DNA from 2 places in the Couchioplanes caeruleus genome. Region 2 is predicted to be linked to the other one. Evidence: riboswitches for the same ligand, from Rfam matches in the RefSeq annotation. Region 2 holds a riboswitch; the other holds the start of a gene.

Region 1 (10,160 bases), 5.3 Mb from region 2:
TCGCCCTCTCGGTTGCCACGGTCATCTTCACCGCGTACGTGGCCCGGCGGGTGCACCAGTGGTACCGGCATGGCTTCAACCGCGATCTGGCGTACCGGAAGGGCTGCAACCAGGCGTCGCGCACGCTGTTCCAACTCGCCGTCCGCAACCACCCGGTGGGGTCCGCGCCTGCCGCGGCCTCGGCCGCGCCGACCGCAGCGGCGAGCCCAGCGCCCGCTCAGGTCCGCGCCGTCGTCCCGCGGCACCACCTGCCCGCCCGCACCGCCACCGACGTCCACGCCGAGCGCCGCGAGACCGCCCGCCTGCTGCACCACCAGGTCTGACACCACGGAAGGAAGCAGAGTCACGACAGTGCCTGGCAACAGCATCATCCAAGCGCTGTTCGCGCTCGCCTTCGTCGTCGCCAGCAGGTACGCGACCGGACGCATCCACCAGTGGTACAAGCAGGGACTGGACCGGGAGGAGGACTACCGCACCGGCTACGACCAAGCGTCCAACTCCATGTTCGACCTGGCCATCCGCAGGCGCCAGCACACCCCCGGCGGGTGCGACCTGGACCGGCAGCACGTCGTCGGCCACGCGCGCCGCCGTATCCAGACCGAGCCGGCGCCTCTGCCGGGCGGCCGGCGCCGGCGCCGCTCCGGCAGCCGCTGAGCGGGCCGGCGCCGACGTCGCTCCGGGAGCCGCTGAGCGGGCCGGCGCCGACGTCGCTCCGGGAGCCGCTGAGCGGGCCGGCCCGGTCGCGGGAGGGTCGCCGCGAGACGAGCCACGTTCGCCACCGGGGCTCACGTTTGCCCGCCCCGATTCTTGGTGTTAACAGCCATGTAACCGCTGGTCAATCGTCATCGCCGGGCATAGCGGCGCACCTTGCGAAGATCGGCGCGACGACCGCCGCTCCCCCGGAGGAATTAGCCCGTACCGGCTGTCCTGACTGAGTCATGCGCGGGCAACGCGAGACGGAACGCCGATCTCGGCGAGCCCCCGAATCGGGCACTGTAGGTGTCACCACGCGGCGTCCCGGACGCCGCGAGGCGACCGGCTGGAACACCCGCAACCTCGCAGAAGGAAGCCCCGTATGCGTACGTCCCGCAGACGGCTCGCCCCGACCGCGACGCCCCGCTCCGTGAGCACCGCCCCCGAGGCCGGTGTGGACTCGTGAGGCGAGCCGTGCTGAGCAGCGAGAAGCCCGGGGACACCCGGGCGGAGGACACCACCGCACCCCCGGCCGCGAGCGAACCCGAGCTCGACGAGCCCGCCTTCCGGGCGATACCGCGCCGGCGGGGACTGGACCCGCGGACCCGGGGCATCCTGGTGGCCGCCGCGGTGGCGGCCGTCATCGTCAACGCCGGGGCCATGTGGGCGTACTGGAAGATCACCGGCTCGGGAAGCGACTCGACCGGGGCGGGTGCCTCGGTGGAGATGGGACTGAGGGGACGCTCCAGCCTCGACGTGCCGCTGGCGCCCGGCTCCACCGGCGACCTGACCGTGACGGTCTTGAACGACAACGACTTCGCCATCCGGGTCTCCTCGGTCGCGGCGGGCACCGGAAACGTCATCGCCGACGACGAACACCGCGAGAACGGCTGCGAGCGGCACGGCGTCAGCATCGCGCGGCCGGACCTGGCGGTGCGCTGGGAGGTCGCCCGCAACGACGTGGCCGTCTTCACCGTGCCCGGCGCGCTCCGGATGGCGGCCGACGCCGACGAGGCCTGCCGCGGCGCCGTCTTCACCGTGCCGGTCCGCATCACCGGCGAGGCCCGCCGCCCCTGACCGGGGTCGCCGGTCAGCCCGTCGAGCTCCAACCGGCGTCCCGGCAGGCCTGGGTGAAGGCGGTGGCGTCCGCCTTCCACGCGGTGGCGGTCTCGTTCGCGCTGCGGCCCAGCGCGGTGGCCCGCTCCGCGATCCGCGCGTTCCCGCTGTCGGCCGCCCGCTTGCCGACCTCGTCGGCGAGGGACAGGCGGGCCGTCTTGGTGCCGGCATCTGCGTAGCCTGCGGCAAAGGCGGTGCAGGCCCTCTCCGCGCCGTCGTCGAGCCGGCCCGGGCCCGCGTCCTGAGCGGAGCGGCCGATGGCGAGTCCGACGAGAACCACGACGGCCACCGCGACGCCGATGACGATCCGGCGGTCCTTCAGATCTACCTTCACCGTCTCCGCTCCAGGTCGGCGAGTGCAAATTGCACCCTATCCGACGAATCAGCACTCGACGACGGTGACCGCCAGTCCGCCGCGGGACGTCTCCTTGTACTTGCTCGACATGTCGCGCCCGGTGTCGCGCATCGTGCGGATCGCGGTGTCGAGGCTGACCCGGTGATCGCCGTCGCCGTTGAGGGCGAGCCGCGCCGCGTTGATCGCCTTGACGCTGGCGATCGCGTTGCGCTCGATGCACGGGATCTGCACCAGCCCGCCGACCGGGTCGCAGGTGAGCCCGAGGTTGTGCTCCAGAGCGATCTCGGCCGCGTTCTCCACCTGCTCCGGGGTGCCGCCGAGCACCTCGCACAGCGCGCCGGCCGCCATCGCCGCGGCGGAGCCGACCTCGCCCTGGCAGCCGACCTCGGCCCCGGAGAGCGACGCGTTGCCCTTGATGAGGATGCCGATCGCGGCGGCGGTGAGCAGGAAGCGGACCACACCCTCGTCGTCGGCGCCGGCCACGAACCGGGTGAAGTAGTGCAGCACCGCCGGGACGATGCCGGCCGCGCCGTTGGTCGGCGCGGTGACCACCCGCCCGCCGGCCGCGTTCTCCTCGTTGACGGCGAGGGCGAAGAGGTTCACCCAGTCCATGACGTGCAGAGGGTCGGAGTCCTGGCGCCGGATCAGCTCGGCGTGCAGGGCCGGGGCGCGCCGGCGTACCCGCAGGCCACCCGGCAGGACGCCGTCCGTCCGCAGGCCGCGCGCGACGCAGCCGCGCATGACCTCCCAGATGTGCAGCAGGCCGTCGTGGATCTCGTCGGTGGTGCGCCAGGCGCGCTCGTTGGCGAGCATCACGCCGGAGACCGAGGTGCCCTCCCGCCGGCAGATCTCCAGCAGCTCGTCGCCGGTGGCGAAGGGATGCGGCAGCACGGTCGCGTCCGGATCGGTGCTCGCCCCCTCCTCGACCACGAACCCACCGCCGACCGAGTAGTAGGTCACCTCGGGGCCGTCGTCGGCGCTGAACCGCAGGGCGTTGGGGTGGTAGGGCAGGCTGCGCCGGTGCCGGACGAACTCGACGGAGACCGGCCGGGCGCCGTTGAGCAGCAGCTTGCCGTCGGTACGGATCTCCTCGACGCGCACAGCGGCCCGGTCGGGGTCGACGACGGCGGGATCCTCACCCTCGAGGCCCAACAGGATCGCGCCGTCGGTGCCGTGACCGCGGCCGGTCGCGGTGAGCGAGCCGAACAGTTCGACCCGCACGAGGGACGCGCCGGGGTGTGCGGCCGCGAAGAGTCGCGCAGCCCGCATCGGGCCGACCGTGTGTGAGGACGACGGACCGATCCCGATGGAATAGAGGTCGAAGGCGCTGACCGCCATGAAGGCTCCCTGGTCGCAGATGACCCTCCCCGCTCTGTCATCTATACCTGAGAGCTTCACCGCCGCGAGGCGGTTTGCACCGTGGGTGCGGGTCCTAGGGTGGTCCCGGCTTTCCAGAGTCGCCTCGCCGTTGGCGGTATCTGTGCCTGAGAGATTCTCGGGGAGGGGTTGCTCCTTCGGCGTCCCGACCGGGTCGGGTGCTCTCCCGCCAGGGCTCGAGCAGCGCGATCTTCAGTTGTGGGCCGACCGTAGAAGCCTTACCGCGAGCCGTCAAGTCCGTCGGGCGTCGCCCGGCGGGCCGGTCGCAGAACGAGGGCGACCGCGCCGAGCACGGCGACCGTCTGGGCCACGAACATCGCGGGGTCGCCCTCCCGCATGTCCAGCGTCGCCAGGGCGACCCCGGGGATCAGCAGGCGACCGATGCCTTTGACCTGGTCGGGTGCCGTACGGAAGCTGTCGTCGCTGCCGTTGGCGTCGCCGCGGGTGATCAGCAGGCCGTTCTCGTCGATGCCGGAGATGCGGTGGATGCGGGTCTGGCCCGGGTGCTGGGGGTCGGGAACGACCACGACCTGGCCGACGATCGGCGTCCAGTTCTCCGGCGGGGCCGAGGTGACGGCGACGTCACCGCGGTGCAGGGACGGGCTCATCGACTCGCTGACGACCGCGACCGGGGTCCAGCCCCAGATCGCCGGCACCGAGCTCCACGCCACGAGCGCGCCCACGGCCGCCAGGATGGCGATGGCGACGAACCGGAGCAGCAGCGACGGCAGGCCCGGCGGGACGGTGCGGCGTCCGCTCGACCGGCGGCGTCCGGCCGGCTGGTGGGTTCCGGCCCATCCGGCCGGTGCGGACAGGGTGGTCATGGTCAGCTCGCCGCTTCCCACGTGAAGGTCGCCGCCGCGGAGGTACCCTGCTTGATGTCCGGCGTGGACGCGTTCAACGTGTACGTGATGTGGTAGGTCTTGTTGTCGGCCGATGCCGGGGCGAACGTGCCGACGCCGTTCGCGAAGTTGTTCTTGGTGGCGCCGAAGTTTTCCAGCGTGCCGGTGTAGGCGGTGCCCGACGGGGTGAAGCCGGTGCAGGTGCCGTAGCCGCCGCCGCTGCCCTCCTCGATCACCAGGTCGATGTGCGGGGCGAGATCGCCGGAGACGGCGGTGCCGTACAGCTTCACCGTGGCCGCGAGGCTGCCGGTGTACGAGACGTTGATGCACTTCTCGCCGGTCGAACCGGGCCGCAGGTTGGTGGGCGAGAACATCGCCGAGCCGTTGTCGTCGTCGCTGAGTTCGACCGTACCCGCATTCCAGGTGTTCGCGCTGTTGCCGGTGTTCGCCGTGAAAGCCGCGCTGGAGGCCTGCCACATGACGCCGGAGCTGATCGCGATTCCGCCGGTCACCGTGAGCGCCACCGCCAGCATCTTCGTTCCGCGGAACTGCATCTTGTGTTCCTCTCACCGACCGGCGCACCGGCCATCTCTCGCTGTCAGAGGAGTAGTTCGGCCCGCTCCCTCAACCGGGACTCAAGCCGCCGTCAAATCCGCGGCAAGGCTGGAGGAACTTCTGCGAGCGGTGAGACGGCGAGGCCGCCGGGCGGACTCGCGTCCACCCGGCGGCCTCCGGTCGCACTGTCAGCCGTCACTCATCGGGGTCGGGCAGCAGGTAGCCGGCCGCCCGTATGGCCGCCACGAGCGTCATCGCGGCCGGTGGGGATGCCGTGGCTGCCGAGGCGGCTGCGTCGAACGGGACGCCCGGGGCCTCCGACATGCCGTACGGCGCCCACTGCGGGACCAGCCCGACCGCGACGGCCGCGTCCGGAAGCCCGGCGCCGCAGCGGTACGGGTCCGCACCCGGCAGCGGCCGGCAGCTCGACTTGATCAACTGCGTGAGGCGGTGCACCCGGGCCGGTCCGCGCATGCCGAAGCCGTACCGGAAGTCCGGGTGGTGGGCGAGGACCAGCCCCGCCAGCGCGGCGACGTGGGTCGCCGCGATCGGAGTGCCGTCGAAGGCCGCCCGGCCCTCGGGGCCGACCGCGGAGATCACCGCGACGCCCGGCGCGCACACGTCCACCTCACGGCCCGTGCAGCTAGACCGGGCGACGAAGAAGCCCTCCCGGGTCGGCATCCCGCTCTGCTGGGTGGCATGGTGGCTCTCCGGCGGGTACGTGCCCAACTGCCCGACGGCCCCCACGGTGAAGATCGGGGCGAGCGTGCCGGGGAACGTGACCGGTCCGCCGGTGTCACCGGCCGCCGCCACGCAGAGGATGCCGGCCTGCCGGGCCTCCTCCAGCTTGTACGCCACCAGCCCGGCCGCGCCCTCGGTGTAGACGCCGAGGTCGATGACGTCGACCTCCTGGGCGATGCAGTAGTCAAGCGCCTCGATGAGGTCGCTGAGCCGGCCGGGCAGGACCCGGCAGACGTGCACCTCCGCCTCGGGGGCCAGGCCTCCGGCCTGGTCACCGTCGGATCCGGTGATCAGCGCGACGGCGTGCGTGGCGCGTCCGATCGCGTCCTGGTCCCAGGCCTTCTCATCCTGGCCCACGACGTTGATCCCGGACATGACGCCCTCGGCGGCGCCGAGGCGTCCGGCGTCGACGCCCGAACCGATCACCGCGATGCGTACGCCGTGGCCGCGATAGGTCGGTGGGAGCCGGTCGAAGTTCATCGCGCGCCGGGCCCAGCCGTCGGCGGTGAGCTCGCGGGGTGCGGTGTCGAGCCGCCGGCAGACCACGGGGTTCGCCTCGGTGGCCGACAGGGACGGCGACTTCAGCATCGTGCTCCAGCAGTCGGACCGCGGGCGTACGAAGACGCCGCGTACGGCCTCGAGGGACTCGGCCGGCACGGTCAGCTCGACGGCGCCGTCGGCGTCGGTGCGGCCCACGACGGGGTAGAGGCCGCCGTGCACGTAGACCACCGCGTCGCGCAGCGGCTCGTCGCGCTCGTCGCGGACGCGGAACCGCACCGACAGCGACTGGTCCAGAGTGCCCGTGCCCGGGACCGTGGGGGGCACTGGCAGTTGCTCGCCGTGCCGCAGCGGGTGGTCGATGTCGACGTGGAACTCGGGGCGCGCGGCCAGGATCGCCGCCTGCTCCGGGGTGGCCTCGACCACGGCGACCGTCGGGAACCGGATGCCGGTGACGAGGGGGGCCTGGTCGCCGGGGCTCGACTCGCTCGCGGCACTGCGGATGACCCGCAACACGTGCAGGGCGGGGTCGCGCTGCAGCGCCTCGATGAGCTGTTGCCCGGCCGCGGCCGGGTCGGCGGTGCCGGGGAGTCCCGGCATGGTCGCCCAGCCGGTCGGCGCGACCAGATACCGCTCGGGGCGGCGTCGCACGGACTCGGGGCGTCCGCCCGTCTCGTCGCCGGAGTCGCGCGGCCCCTGCCCGCGCGGGGTGTCGTCGGTCCCACCCGGTCGGGTGGCGGCGACGCGGGGCTCGGCCGGCCGATCCGTGGGTTTGTCGGGCCGTCCCTTCGGCCGGCCGGTGCCGGGTGCCTGGCCCTGCTCGGGCATGGCGTGCTCCTTCCACTGAGGTGACGCCGCCGGATCGTCCCGGACCGGCGCGGGAACGCATGACATGGCGCCGCCGGATCGTCCCGGATCGGCGCGGGAACGCATGTGCGTCGGCGGCGACCGGACTGGGTCCGGCCACCGCCGAGGGCTGCCGCGCCGGCCGCGCGGCGATCGGGAGGCCTGCCACCGCGTCACGGCGGCGGTGGCCGCCGGCGGCGCAGGTAGGCGATCGCGGTTGTCCGGCTCGGACCGGTCAGCGGCCGAACTGCCCGGGAGTGAAACTCCCGTACGGGCTCTGCTGCTGGCCGAACTGCGGCTGGCCGAACTGCTGCTGGCCGTACTGCTGCTGCGGCCCGAAGCTCGGGGTCCCGAAGCCCTGCTGGCCGAACTGCTGGCCCATGCCCTGCTGCCCGTAGCCCTGCTGCGGCACCGTCTGCTGGATCAGCTGCTGCTGCACGAGTTGCTGGGCCACCTGGTGCGCGACCTGCAGCATGCCCGACTGCGTGAGCTGCTGGATGGTCTGCTGCGCGATCTGCTGCACGAGCGGCTGCTGGGCGAGGACCTGCACCAGCGGGTGCGACTGCGTCTGCACCTGGATGAGCTGCATGTGCTCGAGCTGCTGGATGATTCCCGGCTGCTGCGCCAGCACCTGGGTGACCTGCTGCCGGATGAGCTGCTGAGCGATGCGGAGTGCGAGCTGCTGCTGCGCGAAGTGCTGCTGCAGCGGCTGCTGACCCATCGTCTGGCCGCTCTGCTGCTGCGGACCGTACGCGCTGTCGCCCCAGCCGCCGAACATCTGGCCCTGGCTCGTCCCCGACATGGTGGGTGCGTACGTCATGGCTGACATCGTGCCTCCCAACGTCCAACCTCGATGGACAGGTTGTCCATCGACATCGGACGCTACGCTCGACGATGGTGCCGGACAAGGGGTTGAACTGGTTCGATATATTTGCGCGGTAAATTATGAACTTCTCTGAACTAGAGCACCCGAGACAACCCACAGCGAACGACACATGACGACGACCGGGATGCCGATGAACCCTCTCCAGCAGCTCATCCGGGACCGGATGGCGGAGCAGGGCTGGTCGTATGCCGACGTCGCGCGGCGTGGCGGCATCCCGCGTTCCACCGTCCACCACCTCGCCACGGCCGAGCATCTGCGGCGCCCGCCGCATCCCGCAACCCTGGAGGGACTGGCCGAGGGACTCGCCGTGCCCCTCGACGCCGTCCGCGCCGCGGCCGCATCGGCCGCCGGGCTCGCCACCTGGCAGGAGCCGGTCACCGACCCCGAGATCACCATCCTGGTCGCGGCACTGTCCCGGCTCAGCCCCGACGACCGGCGGCACGTCCTCGCGCTGGTCCAGTCCCTGCTGAGCGCCGATCGATCGGCGTGATCCGGGCCGCGGCCGTTTCGTCCCGTTTTCGGATCGCAAGAAATCTGCGCTGCACGCATCGATCATGCCGAATGCTTCATAGAGTGTGGGCGGATACACATTCAGTAGCCGTGGCCGCACCGCGCCTCGATCGCGACCGCCGCAATCAGCGAATCCCAGGAGGAACCATGCGCGTCTGCATGACCGAACTGCCGATCGCGGTCCGTGTGAAGACGCCGCACGGAGTCGTCGTGGCTCTTCCGCGGTGCAGATCCCGGCGGGAGGCGCTGGACATGGCGAGCGTCATCCTGTCCAGCGACGAGTTCGAACAGCTCCGGCTCGCGCTGGGAACCTCGTCGACCCGCGCGCGCTACGCCGCGCGGCTTGCGGCGCCGGTGATGCGGCCGGTCCCGCATCGGGCGATCCGCGTCGTGGGCTGCGAACCCCGGCCCCGGACCAGCGCCACCGGCGGGCCGACCCCGCCGCGGTGACCGCGGCGCCCGCCGCGCCTTCCCGCCGCCGCCCTCCGGCCGCTGCAATCTCCAGCCGCTGCAGCCCCGCGGCCGTGGCAATCTCCGGCAGCGCCGCAAATCTCCAGCCGCCGCCTGGACGGGCCACGGCGGCGACGGCGATCGCTCGCCGCCTCCGCCGCTCCTCGAACCCGGCGCCACCGCCGAAAACAGAGCGTGGGCTGGCGGTGTACCGGAGTGAAATCGTAGCCCCCCTCCTGCAATTTGCACTACGCCCTGATGCTGTCCACATCAATGCTGTCCACATCGTGGAGCGTCGGAGGCGGGCCGTGCGGTGGGCTCGGCGCCGGGTGATGGTCGATCAGCGGCACGGACGACACCGGCGGGATCGGCATGCCCGCCACGCTGTCGTACAGGTGTGCCCGGGCCCGTTCCATCGCCATGTCGGCCAGCTCCTCGTCGTGCGAGGCCTTGCCTATGCTCTCCGCCATCACCCGGGAGGCCGCCTCGGCATACCGGCGGGCGTCCTTCAGGCCCTGCTCGTAGCCGATCGCCGCCTCGTGCTCGCGGCCGCGGGCCAGCCGCGCCTCGGTGCGCTCGTACGCGTTGCCGTGGGAGACGATCTTGAGTCCCACCGCGGCGCAGTCCAGCGCGACCAGCAGGAGCGCGATGCCGACGTAGAAGAGGCCGATGCCCCAGAAGTCGGTGCTCACCAGGAACCACATGGCCTTGGTGCGGGCGCCGAAGCCGGCGTCGGCCGCGATCGCCTCGGCGTTCTTCGTCCGCTGCGCCTTGATCTTGTTGGTCAGGTCCGTCTCCTCGGCGGCGCGCGACTCCCGGGCCGCCTTCTGGCTCTCCTGCAGCCGCGCGGCCTGCGCGTCGAGCTGGGCCGCCTCGGCGTCGAGGCCCCGCGACCGCTTGACCAGCGTGTCGCAGAAGCCACCGGGCGGGCAGCCGGCCTTGCGGGACGCACCCTCGCCTTCGGAGTCGGCCACCGCCTGGGCGTAGAGCTGGCGGGCATCGCGGCGCTTCTCGGCCGCCCGCGTGTTCAGCGCCTGCACCGCCTTGTTCTCGGCGGCGGTCACCTTCTTGAGCTCCGCCAGGCGGGCATCGTACGCGGCGATCGCCCCGCCCTTCTCGATCTCGCTGATCTCCGCGTTGTGCACGTCGTTGAGGTGGGCGTCGATCTCGCCCTTGTAGCGCTCCAGCATCAGCGGCTCGGTGATGATCACCGCGAAGAGCAGGGCGAGGCAGACCCGGCCGAAGTAGAGGCCCAGCGTGGGCTTGCGCAGCAGCTCGTTAGGGTCGGGCG
Region 2 (10,160 bases):
CCGCGCTGCCCTTCGCCACCCTGCTGTACGCGGTGAAGGCCAACGGGCACCCGGAGGTCGTGCGGACCCTGGCCCACGTCTGCGACGGCTTGGAGGTCGCCTCCGGCGGCGAGCTGGAGCTCGCGCGGGCGGCGGGCGCCCGGCGCATCGTGGTCGGCGGGCCCGGCAAGACCGACGCCGAGCTGGCCGCGGCGATCGCCGCACGCGCGCAAGTCAACGTCGAGAGCGGTCAGGAGCTGCTCCGGCTGGATCGCCTCGCCCGGGCGGCGGGGGTCGTCGTGGACGCCTGCGTACGGGTCAACCGCGCCGGCGCCGCCCTGCCCGGCAGCCACGCGATGACAGGCGCGCCGACCCCGTTCGGCGTCGACGAGACGCAGCTCGGCGAGGTGCTGGCGCTGCCGCACGACCACGTGAGCGTCACCGGGTTCCACCTGCACGCGGTGTCGAACAACCTCGACGGCCCCGCGCACGCCCGCTTCCTCGCCGACGCGCTGGCCTGGTCCACCGAGACCGCCCGCCGGTACGGCCTCACGCTGCGCACCGTCAACGCCGGCGGCGGTCTCGGCGTCGACTACCTCGGCGACGCCACCGTCGACCTGGCCGCCGTCGGCGCCGGCGTCACCGTGCCGCCCGGCGTGGAACTGATCGTCGAGCCCGGCCGCATCCTCGCCGCCGACGCCGGCTGGTACGCCGCCGAGGTCCTCGACCTCAAGCGCACGCACGGCCGCCGGTTCGCGGTGCTGCGCGGCGGCACCCACCACTTCCGGCTCCCGGCCGCCTGGGGCTACAGCCACCCGTTCACCGTCCTCGCCCGCGACCGGTGGCCGTACGACTGGCCCCGCCCGCGCTGGCACGACGTGACGCTCGACGTGGTCGGCGAGCTGTGCACTCCCCGGGACGTGCTCGCCCGCGACCGGCGCGTGGCGGAGCTGGCCGTCGGCGACGTGCTGGTCTTCGGCCGCACCGGCGCGTACGGGTGGGACATCTCGCACGACCGGTTCCTGCGCCATCCCCCGCCGTCGTTCATCGTGGTCTGATGAACGTCATCCACCGCCCCGCCGCCCGGATCGTCTGCCTCGACGCCGACGACCGGGTGCTGCTGCTGCACTGGCGCGACCCGGTCGACGCGCACGAGGTGTGGGAGCCACCCGGCGGCGGCCTCGACCCCGGCGAGACGCACTGGCAGGCGGCCCGGCGGGAGCTGGCCGAGGAGACCGGCCTGGATCCGGAGGCCGTACGGGAGCGCTGGGTCGAGGTGCAGCGCGACTTCGTGTGGAAGGGCCGGCGCTTCACCGGCCCGGAGCACTTCTTCCTGGCCCGCTTCGGCTCACCGCGCCCGGCGCTGGGCCGCGACGGGCTGCTGCCCGACGAGCGGGAGGTCCTGACCGGTCACCTGTGGCTGGACCTGGACGAGCTGCCCGGCCTGCCCGGACTGGACCCGCCGGACCTGCGGGAGATCATCCGGCGGCTCTGAACTCGGCGCGCCAGCGGGCCATGCGCGGATCGCGGGCGTCGCTGAGATGCTCCACCGCCACCGGGGTGAGCCCGGCACCGAGGGCGTCGACCTCCGCGCGGGTCAGCGGCCAGGGCGGGCCCTCGTGCGCCGGAGCCGTGGCGGCCGCGATCACCAGCAGGGTGCCGCCGGGCGCCACCATCGGCGCGACGGCGGCGATCGCCCGGCCGCGCACCGGCTCCGGCAGGGCCTGTACGTTGTTGCTCTCCACGACCAGGTCGAAAGCTCTCCGCCACGCATCCGGCGGATCGAGCAGATCCGCGACGACGTACGTGACCGGCGAGTCCGGATGCCGCTCTCGGGCCGTGCGCACCGCGGTGGCGGAGATGTCGAAAGCGGTCACCGTCAGGCCCAGGCCGGCCAGGAACTCGGCGTCGCGCCCCAGGCCGCACCCGATGACCAGGGCACGGCGGCCGGCGGCGGGGACGGCACCGCGCCGGGCCCACTCGGCGAGGTAGCGGCTGGGCTCGGGCACGTCCCAGGGCACCACGGCCGTGCCGGCGCCGGCCTGCACATACAGGCGCTCGAACCAGCCGGTCGGGTCGCCGGCGGCGAGCGACTCCGCGGCCAGGCGGGTCGGGTCCGGCCGCGGCCCGGGGCTGGTCATGCCGGCATGGGGCGGGTGCGGCGCAGCTCCCGCAGTGCCTGGCGACGGGTGTCCCCGGTCAGCGTGTCGATGTAGAGGCGGCCGTCGAGGTGGTCCGTCTCATGCTGCAGCGCCCGCGCCAGGAAGCCGGTGCCCGCGATCGTCAGCGGCTCGCCGTGCTTGTCGAAGCCGGTCGCGGTGACCGTCATCGCCCGCGGCGTCGCGAAGCCCATGCCGGGCAGCGACAGGCAGCCCTCCTCGTCGTCCTGCTCCCCGTCGAGATCGGACAAGACCGGGTTGACAAGGTGACCCACGACGCCGTCGACGTTATAGGAGAACACTCGCCGACCCACCCCGATCTGAGGTGCGGCGACACCGGCTCGACCGGGCTCGCGCACGGTGTCCTCCAGGTCGGCGACGAGCCGGCGCAGCTCGTCGTCGAAAACGGTCACGGGCTCGGCCGGGGTGCGGAGCACGGGATCGCCGAAGAGCCGGATGGGACGCACAGTCATACTCCGATCCTATCGATGAGCGGTATGCACCGGCAGCCCTGTCACTCGTTACTGCCCGGGTCCGCTGCCGGCCAGCGCCGACCGGATGGGGCCCGCCTTGGCGGCCGCCTCGTCCACCTCCGCCTCCGGGTCGCTGTCCCAGGTGATGCCGCCACCGGCCCAGAGATGCACCCGGCCGCCGGTGACCGCAGCGGTGCGGATGGTGAGCCCGAGGTCGAGGTGGTCGGTGCCGACCCAGCCCAGGGCGCCCATGCTGACGCCGCGCCCGACCGGCTCCAGCCCGGCGATCACGTCCAGGGCGGCCAGCTTGGGCGCGCCGGTCACCGAGCCGCCCGGGCACACCGCGCGCAGCAGCCCGGCCAGGCCGAGGTCGCCCTCGACCGGCGCGGAGACCTGCGACTCGGCCTGCCAGAGGCCGGACCAGCGGCGCACGGCGAACAGCTCGTCCACCCGCACCGGGCCGACGCCGTCCAGCCGGGACAGGTCGTTGCGCTCCAGGTCCACGATCATCACGTGCTCGGCCCGCTCCTTGGCGGAGGCGAGCAGCTCGCGGCGGCCCTCGGCGGTCGCCGCTCGGGTGCCCTTGATGGGCCGCGTGACGACCCGGCCGTCCCGGACCTCCACCAGGGTCTCCGGCGAGGCCGTCGCGATGGCCCAGTCCCGCCCTGTCAGAATCCCGCCATACCGCGCGCCGGGCAGTTTGGTTACCCGCTGTATGGCCGGGCCGGGATCTCCCGTGTACGGGGCGCTCATGTGCCCTACGACGTTGACCTGATAGACGTCCCCCCGGCGGATGGCCGCACGGACCTGACGGACCGCGTGTGCGTGTTCCTGCCGGGTCCAGCTGTCCTCCCAGGGGCCGAGGGCCCAGTCGGCCGGTGGCGACGCAGCGTCACCACTCGGCAGCGCCGGGAGGTGGCCCGGCGGAGGCGTGTCGCCGTCGGCGTGCCGGTAGAGAACCGCTACCACGTCGGGGATTCCAGGCACTGGGCTCGGCCGTCCGTACGCCCCGCCGGCCATCACCGAACCGGCCGCGGCCGATACGTACAGTGACGATCCGCAGGGGGTCCCGGCGCCGAACGGGTGAAAACCACTGGCCGTTCGGCCCAATTTTCGCACCGGCAGTCCGTTGTCCTCGAGCCACGCTGTCAGAAGCTCAGCAGGGTCACCACCGTCACTCAGGTACCACTCGTACCGGCATGACGGACGGTGACGACGCTGGCAGGAGGCCGGAGAACCCGGTGGAAGGGCTGGCGCGGCTGTCGCACAGTGGTCGTATCCACGGCCGCCGTGGAACATCTGAACAGTGGATTCGCTCAATGGGGCACCGTCACTCGCTCCACCCGGACTCGTTCCGATGGGAGTAGTGTTCGCCACCGTTGATGTGAAGAACGACACAACCCCCGACACGGAGACCTTCGATGTGCCAGCACCAAGTCACCTGTCCCTCCGCTGAGGCTGTGGACCGCGAGGCGGCCCGCATCGTGGCGACCTTCCCCGAGCAGGGATGGAGCCTGCTCTGCAACGGCGTCATCCTCTTCGAGGACACCGGCGAACTCCTGCCCGACGGCAGCAAGATCGAACCACACCGCGGCCCCGCCCGGCACGCCCTCGCCGCCTGACCGGCCCCTCCCGCACACCGAGGGCCGGCCGGCCCGGCGCGACACCGCCAGGCCAGGCCCGACGGCGCCGCGCACACCGGCCCGGACCGGTCTTCCGGCGCGACACCGGCCGGTGAAAACGCCCACCGGCCCGGCGCGCCGAATCTCAGTCCTCGAACGCCTCCGGCGACGGGCAGGAGCACACCAGGTTCCGGTCCCCGTAGGCACCGTCGATGCGACGCACCGGCGGCCAGTACTTCGCCGCCCGGTCCACACCCTCCGGGAACCCGGCCAGCGACCGCGGATACGCGTGCGGCCACTCGTCCGCCGACACCGCCGCCGCCGTGTGCGGGGCGTGGTGCAACGGGTTGTCGTCCCGCGGCCACTCCCCCGCCGCCACCCGGTCGATCTCACCCTTGATCGCGATCATCGCCGCGCAGAACCTGTCCAGCTCCGCCAGATCCTCGCTCTCGGTCGGCTCCACCATCAGCGTGCCCGCCACCGGGAACGACATCGTCGGCGCGTGGAAGCCGTAGTCGATCAACCGCTTCGCCACGTCGTCCACCGACACGCCCGTCGCCTTCGTGATCGGCCGCAGGTCCAGGATGCACTCGTGCGCGACGAGGCCCTCGTTGCCCGCGTACAGCACCGGGTAGTGCTCGCGCAGGCGCACCGCCACGTAGTTCGCCGCCAGCACCGCCACCGACGTCGCCTGCGCCAGGCCGTCCGGCCCCATCATCCGCAGGTACGCCCACGAGATCGGCAGGATCCCCGCCGAACCGTGCGCCGCCGCCGACACCGCATGGTGATCGCCCGGCTCCAGCGGGTCACCCGGCAGGAACTCCGCCAGGTGCGAGCGCACCGCCACCGGACCCACGCCGGGGCCGCCGCCGCCGTGCGGGATGCAGAACGTCTTGTGCAGGTTCAGATGCGACACGTCCGCGCCGAACTTGCCCGGGCGGGCGAACCCGACCAGCGCGTTCAGGTTCGCGCCGTCGACGTAGACCTGCCCGCCCGCGTCGTGCACCTTGCCGCACAGCTCCGCGATGCCCCGCTCGTACACGCCGTGCGTCGACGGGTACGTCACCATGATCGCGGCGAGCGCGTCACGGTGCTTGGCGATCTTCGCGTCCAGGTCGGCCAGGTCCACGTTGCCGTTGTCGTCGCAGGCCACCACGACCACCCGCATGCCCGCCATCACCGCGCTGGCCGCGTTCGTGCCGTGCGCGCTCGACGGGATCAGGCACACGTCGCGATGCACGTCCCCGCGGGCGCGGTGGTAGCCCCGGATCGCCAGCAGGCCCGCCAGCTCACCCTGCGAACCCGCGTTCGGCTGCACGCTCACCGCGTCGTAACCGGTGATCTCCGCCAGCCAGGCCTCGAGCTGCGCGACGAGAGCCTCGTAGCCCGCCGTCCGCGACGCCGGCGCGAACGGATGGATGTCCGCGAATTCCGGCCAGGTGACCGGCTCCATCTCCGTGGTCGCGTTCAGCTTCATCGTGCACGAGCCCAACGGGATCATGCCCCGGTCCAGCGCATAGTCGGAATCGGACAGCCGGCGCAGGTAGCGCAGCATCGCCGTCTCCGAATGGTGCGTCGAGAACACCGGATGGGTCAGGTAGTCCGTCGTGCGCGCGAGCGGGCGCGCACCGCACTGCGCGGCCACGGCCGGCGCGGCACCGAAGGCCGCCAGGACGTCCGCCACGACCGCCGCCGTGGTCGTCTCGTCGCACGAGACCGACACCCGGTCCTCGTCGACGAAGCGCAGATCGATGCCCGCCTCGGCCGCGGCCGCGACCACGGCCGCCGCCCGCGCCGGCACCACCGCGGTCACCGTGTCGAAGAACGCCGCGTGCGCCACCTCGACACCCGCCGCCGCCAGGCCACCCGCCAGCGCCAGCGCGTGATCGTGGACCCGCTGCGCGATCGCCCGCAGTCCTCGCGGGCCGTGGTAGACCGCGTACATGCTCGCCATGACCGCCAGCAGGACCTGCGCGGTGCAGATGTTGCTCGTCGCCCGCTCCCGGCGGATGTGCTGCTCCCGCGTCTGCAGGGCGAGCCGGTAGGCCGGGGCACCGTCCGCGTCCCGGGACACGCCGACCAGCCGGCCCGGCAGCGAACGCTCCAGCCCGGCGCGCACCGCCAGATACCCGGCGTGCGGACCGCCGAAGCCCAGCGGCACGCCGAACCGCTGCGTCGTCCCGGCCGCGATGTCCGCCCCGATCTCACCCGGCGCCCGCAGCAACGCCAGCGCCAGCAGATCCGCTGCCACCGTCACCAGCGCACCCGCCGCGTGGGCCGCCTCGACCAGCGGCGCGTGGTCGCGCACCGCGCCGGAGGCACCCGGATACTGCAGGTGCAGCCCGAAGTACTCCGCCGGCAGCTCCCCGCCCGCATCCAGATCCACCAGGCGCAGCTCGATGCCCAGCGGCTCCGCCCGGGTCCGCAGCACCGCCAGGGTCTGCGGCAGCGTGTCCGCATCCACCGCGTACACGTTGCTCTTGCTCTTCGACGACCGACGGGCCAGCGTCATCGCCTCCGCGACCGCCGTGCCCTCGTCCAGCATCGACGCGTTCGCCGTGGCCATGCCCGTCAGGTCGGTGACCATCGTCTGGAAGTTCAGCAGCGCCTCCAGGCGCCCCTGGCTGATCTCCGGCTGGTACGGCGTGTACGCCGTGTACCACGCCGGGTTCTCCATCACGTTGCGCCGGATCACCGCCGGCGTCACCGTGCCGTAGTAGCCCAGCCCGATCATCGACGTGGTGACCGCGTTACGCCCGGCGATCTCCCGCAGCTCGGCGATCGTCTCCTCCTCGGAGGCGGCCGGCGGCAGCGCCAGCGTGCCGTGCCAGCGGATCACCTCCGGGATCGCGGCGTCCATCAGCGCGTCCAGCGACGCGTACCCGATGGCCTTGAGCATCTGGGTCTGCGCGTCCGGATCGGGACCGATGTGGCGAAGTGCGAACGTCATGGCGGCTCCAGAGGCAACGAGGTCGACGGGCAACCTCCCCCTCTGTCATACCCACGAGCGCACTCCAGAGTCGCCTGCCCCCGCGGTCCTTTTGCCTGAGAGGTTCCGGGGAGGATTTGCCCCTTCGGCGCCACCGGCGAACCGGCGGTCTCTCCCGCGTGGGTGGTACGGCTGCGGACAACCTACCAGCGGGGTTGTCCCGGTCACTCCACCTAGGCTGTGGCATGTGACCTATCCGCCCCACACCATCCTCGCGGTGGTGGTCGGCTCCCGCGCGTACGGCCTCGACGACCCGGACTCCGACCACGACCGCCGCGGCGTCTTCGCCGCGCCGACCCGCGCGTTCTGGCACCTCGACAAGCCGCCCACCCACCTCGACGGCCCGCGCGAGGAACAGTTCTCCTGGGAGATCGAACGCTTCTGCACCCTCGCCCTCCAGGCCAACCCGACGGTCCTGGAAGTGCTCTGGTCACCCCTGATCGAACACGCCACCCCCGACGGCCACGAGCTGCGCGCGGCCCGCACGGCCTTCCTCTCCCGCAAGGTCGCCCAGACGTACGGCGGGTACGCCCGCGACCAGCTCAAACGCGTCGCTTCCCGGCGCGCCCGCACCGGCGAGACCAACCACAAACAGGCCATGCACATGATCCGCCTGCTGCACGCCGGCGCCCACGTCCTGCGCACCGGCGAGATCCTCGTCGATGTCAGCCCCCTGCGTGAGCGCCTCCTGCGGATCAAAACCGGTGGTGAGAGCTGGGAATCCGTGGTCTCGTGGTCCGAAGACCTGCAAGCCGAACTGGCCGAGGCCGAGGCCGCCACCACCCTGCCGGACGAGCCCGACCGCGCAGGCGTCGACGCCCTGCTGACCGGCGTACGCGAAAGAGGCCTGACATGACCGTCGACGTGCCCGCCTGGGCCGCGGAAGCCGTGGCCCTGCCCCATCCCACCGTCTTCGTCACGGTCAGCGGCGCCCACCTCTACGGCTTCGCCTCCGTCGACAGCGACCTCGACCTGCGCGGGAGCCACCTCCTGCCCGCGGCCGACGTCGTCGGCCTGCGTACCGGCCCCGAAACGATCAACACCGACAGCTTGCGCGACGGGGTCGAGCTCGACGTGGTCAGCCACGACCTGCTCAAGTTCGCCCGCCTGTTCCACAGCCGCAACGGCTATGTCCTCGAACAATTGCTGTCCCCGCTCGTCGTCAAGACCTCGGCGGTGCACCGCGAACTGATCGCGCTCGCGCCCGCGATGATCACCCGGCACCACGCCCACCACTACCTCGGCTTCGCCGCCACCCAGGAACGGCTGTTCGCCAAGACCGGCGAGCTCAAGCCCGCCCTGTACACGCTGCGCGTCCTGCACACCGGCATCCACCTCATGCGCACCGGCGAGGTGGTCGCGGACCTCGGCGCGCTCTGCGACCTGCCGTACGTGCCGGAGCTGATCGCGATGAAGCGCGCGGCGGAGCACGGCGCCTTCCCGCCGCATCTTCGCGAGGCGGTGGCGGAGGACGTGAGCCGGCTGCGTGCCGAGCTCGAGACCGCCCGGGAGTCCTCGACCCTGCCGGACCACGCCGACCCGGAGGCGGTCGAGGCGCTGCACCAACTGGTGGTCCGCGCCCGCCTCTCCGGCTCGGTCTCCGGAGACTGACCCGACCCGGCTGTTTGTCCGGCAGTCGGCGTAGCCGTCGTGTTTCGGGGTGAGGTGGCGCTCCGCGTGTAGAGCATCCTAGGAACCTAGGGGTTACCCGGCGGTGCCGGCCGGCGTTTACGCTGGTCCCCATGTCCACCCGCGCGCTCGACGACCCGGTCGTCCATCTCGCGCGTCCGCACCGGCCCGTGCTGGTCGCCGGAACCCTCGCCGAGCTGACCGGTCCGACCCGCGGCCTGGTCGAGCTGCCGCTGCGCCTCTGGTGGCACCCCCACCGCGCCTTCGACCTCGGCGAGCACACGATGCTGCTGTGGATGTACGAGAACGTGCTCCGCGAGGCGATCCGCATCGACGAGCTGCGCGCCCACCTCGACGGGCCGACCCTGGTGCGGGTCTGGCCCGAGCTCAACCTGCCGCGCGGCGTCCGTGCGGCCTGGGAGGCCCGCCACCCCGGCCTGCGCCGGAGAACCCCCGCGTAGGGTCACCCGTCCCAGTCGGCCGTCCCCTGCACCCGACGGCCGTGCAGCCAGTCGAAGAGGTCGTCGACCTGGCTGTCGGTGAGGCTGCACAGGAAATCCGGGATGAGTCGCCTGCGCAGCGAATGGTCCCGGTCGAACGCCGGGTCCTGCTCGAGGGACCGCACCAGGCGCTTCATCGGGCCCGGCAACAGGGCGGGGTCGGATTCCAGGAGTTCCGCCAGCCGGAACACCACCAACCTCAGGGTCGCCTTCTCCCCGATCTCGCGGTCACCGACGACCCGCGACGTGAGGACGTGGCCCCTGATGGCCTTCAGGACCTGGATCTCGTGCCACTTCGGGCGGCTCAGACCGATGAACGGCCCGCCGGGCCAGTGCGGTTCGCCGGGTGCTCCGGGCGCCAGACGCACATCGGCGATGTATGCGCCGATCATCTGCGAGCAGTGCCAACGGACCCGGCCGATCTCGTCGGCGAGACCGGTGAAGGGCTGGGGAACCGCCCGCAGCAGCAGTTCACGGACGGTGACGAGCGCCTGCTCCATGAGGGACTTGTCGAAGTACGCCTCGTAGTCGGCGGCGAGCTTCCTCTTCAGAGACACGACGGTCTCCGAGCTGTCATCGATCAGCTCCCGTGCCGCCTCGACGTCGACGACACGGGCGAGGAAGAAGTCCTCCAGGTCGTGGATCGCCGAGCTGATGTCGTCGGCCACGTCCATGATCGAGGCCTCGAGGGTCTGCACCTCGTCGGGAAGGGCATCGCAGAAGGAACGGGCGTCGGCAATCTCGGCGCCGTCCTCCGCGTACGCATTGAACTTGCACCAATGCCGGCGGTAGTCCGGATCCCCCTCGAC

Evidence for each region. A riboswitch is a leader RNA that binds a small molecule or an ion and turns the genes downstream of it on or off. The one in region 2 is predicted to bind glycine.
Region 1: it holds a riboswitch for glycine, as region 2 does, so the genes downstream of both, EDD30_RS24500 (L-serine ammonia-lyase) here and gcvP (aminomethyl-transferring glycine dehydrogenase) in region 2, are expected to answer to the same signal.

The regions. Positions count from the first base shown of each region.
Region 1 is NZ_RJKL01000001.1:5,473,203-5,483,362, reverse strand. It holds gene EDD30_RS24520 (hypothetical protein) at 1-323, shown strand, start outside; gene EDD30_RS24515 (hypothetical protein) at 352-654, shown strand; gene EDD30_RS24510 (hypothetical protein) at 1,156-1,770, shown strand; gene EDD30_RS24505 (hypothetical protein) at 1,784-2,143, opposite strand; gene EDD30_RS24500 (L-serine ammonia-lyase) at 2,192-3,502, opposite strand; glycine riboswitch at 3,627-3,720, opposite strand; gene EDD30_RS24495 (S26 family signal peptidase) at 3,760-4,365, opposite strand; gene EDD30_RS24490 (hypothetical protein) at 4,368-4,937, opposite strand; gene EDD30_RS24485 (S8 family serine peptidase) at 5,134-7,005, opposite strand; gene EDD30_RS24480 (hypothetical protein) at 7,259-7,843, opposite strand; gene EDD30_RS24475 (helix-turn-helix domain-containing protein) at 8,019-8,399, shown strand; gene EDD30_RS24470 (hypothetical protein) at 8,567-8,869, shown strand; gene EDD30_RS24465 (DUF4407 domain-containing protein) at 9,118-10,160, opposite strand, start outside.
Region 2 is NZ_RJKL01000001.1:166,342-176,501, reverse strand. It holds gene EDD30_RS00820 (alanine racemase) at 1-1,037, shown strand, start outside; gene EDD30_RS00815 (NUDIX hydrolase) at 1,037-1,474, shown strand; gene EDD30_RS00810 (class I SAM-dependent methyltransferase) at 1,458-2,120, opposite strand; gene def (peptide deformylase) at 2,117-2,611, opposite strand; gene EDD30_RS00800 (chorismate-binding protein) at 2,660-3,910, opposite strand; gene EDD30_RS00795 (DUF5999 family protein) at 4,033-4,233, shown strand; gene gcvP (aminomethyl-transferring glycine dehydrogenase) at 4,379-7,183, opposite strand; glycine riboswitch at 7,257-7,350, opposite strand; gene EDD30_RS00785 (nucleotidyltransferase domain-containing protein) at 7,410-8,078, shown strand; gene EDD30_RS00780 (nucleotidyltransferase domain-containing protein) at 8,075-8,833, shown strand; gene EDD30_RS00775 (hypothetical protein) at 8,965-9,312, shown strand; gene EDD30_RS00770 (deoxyguanosinetriphosphate triphosphohydrolase family protein) at 9,315-10,160, opposite strand, start outside.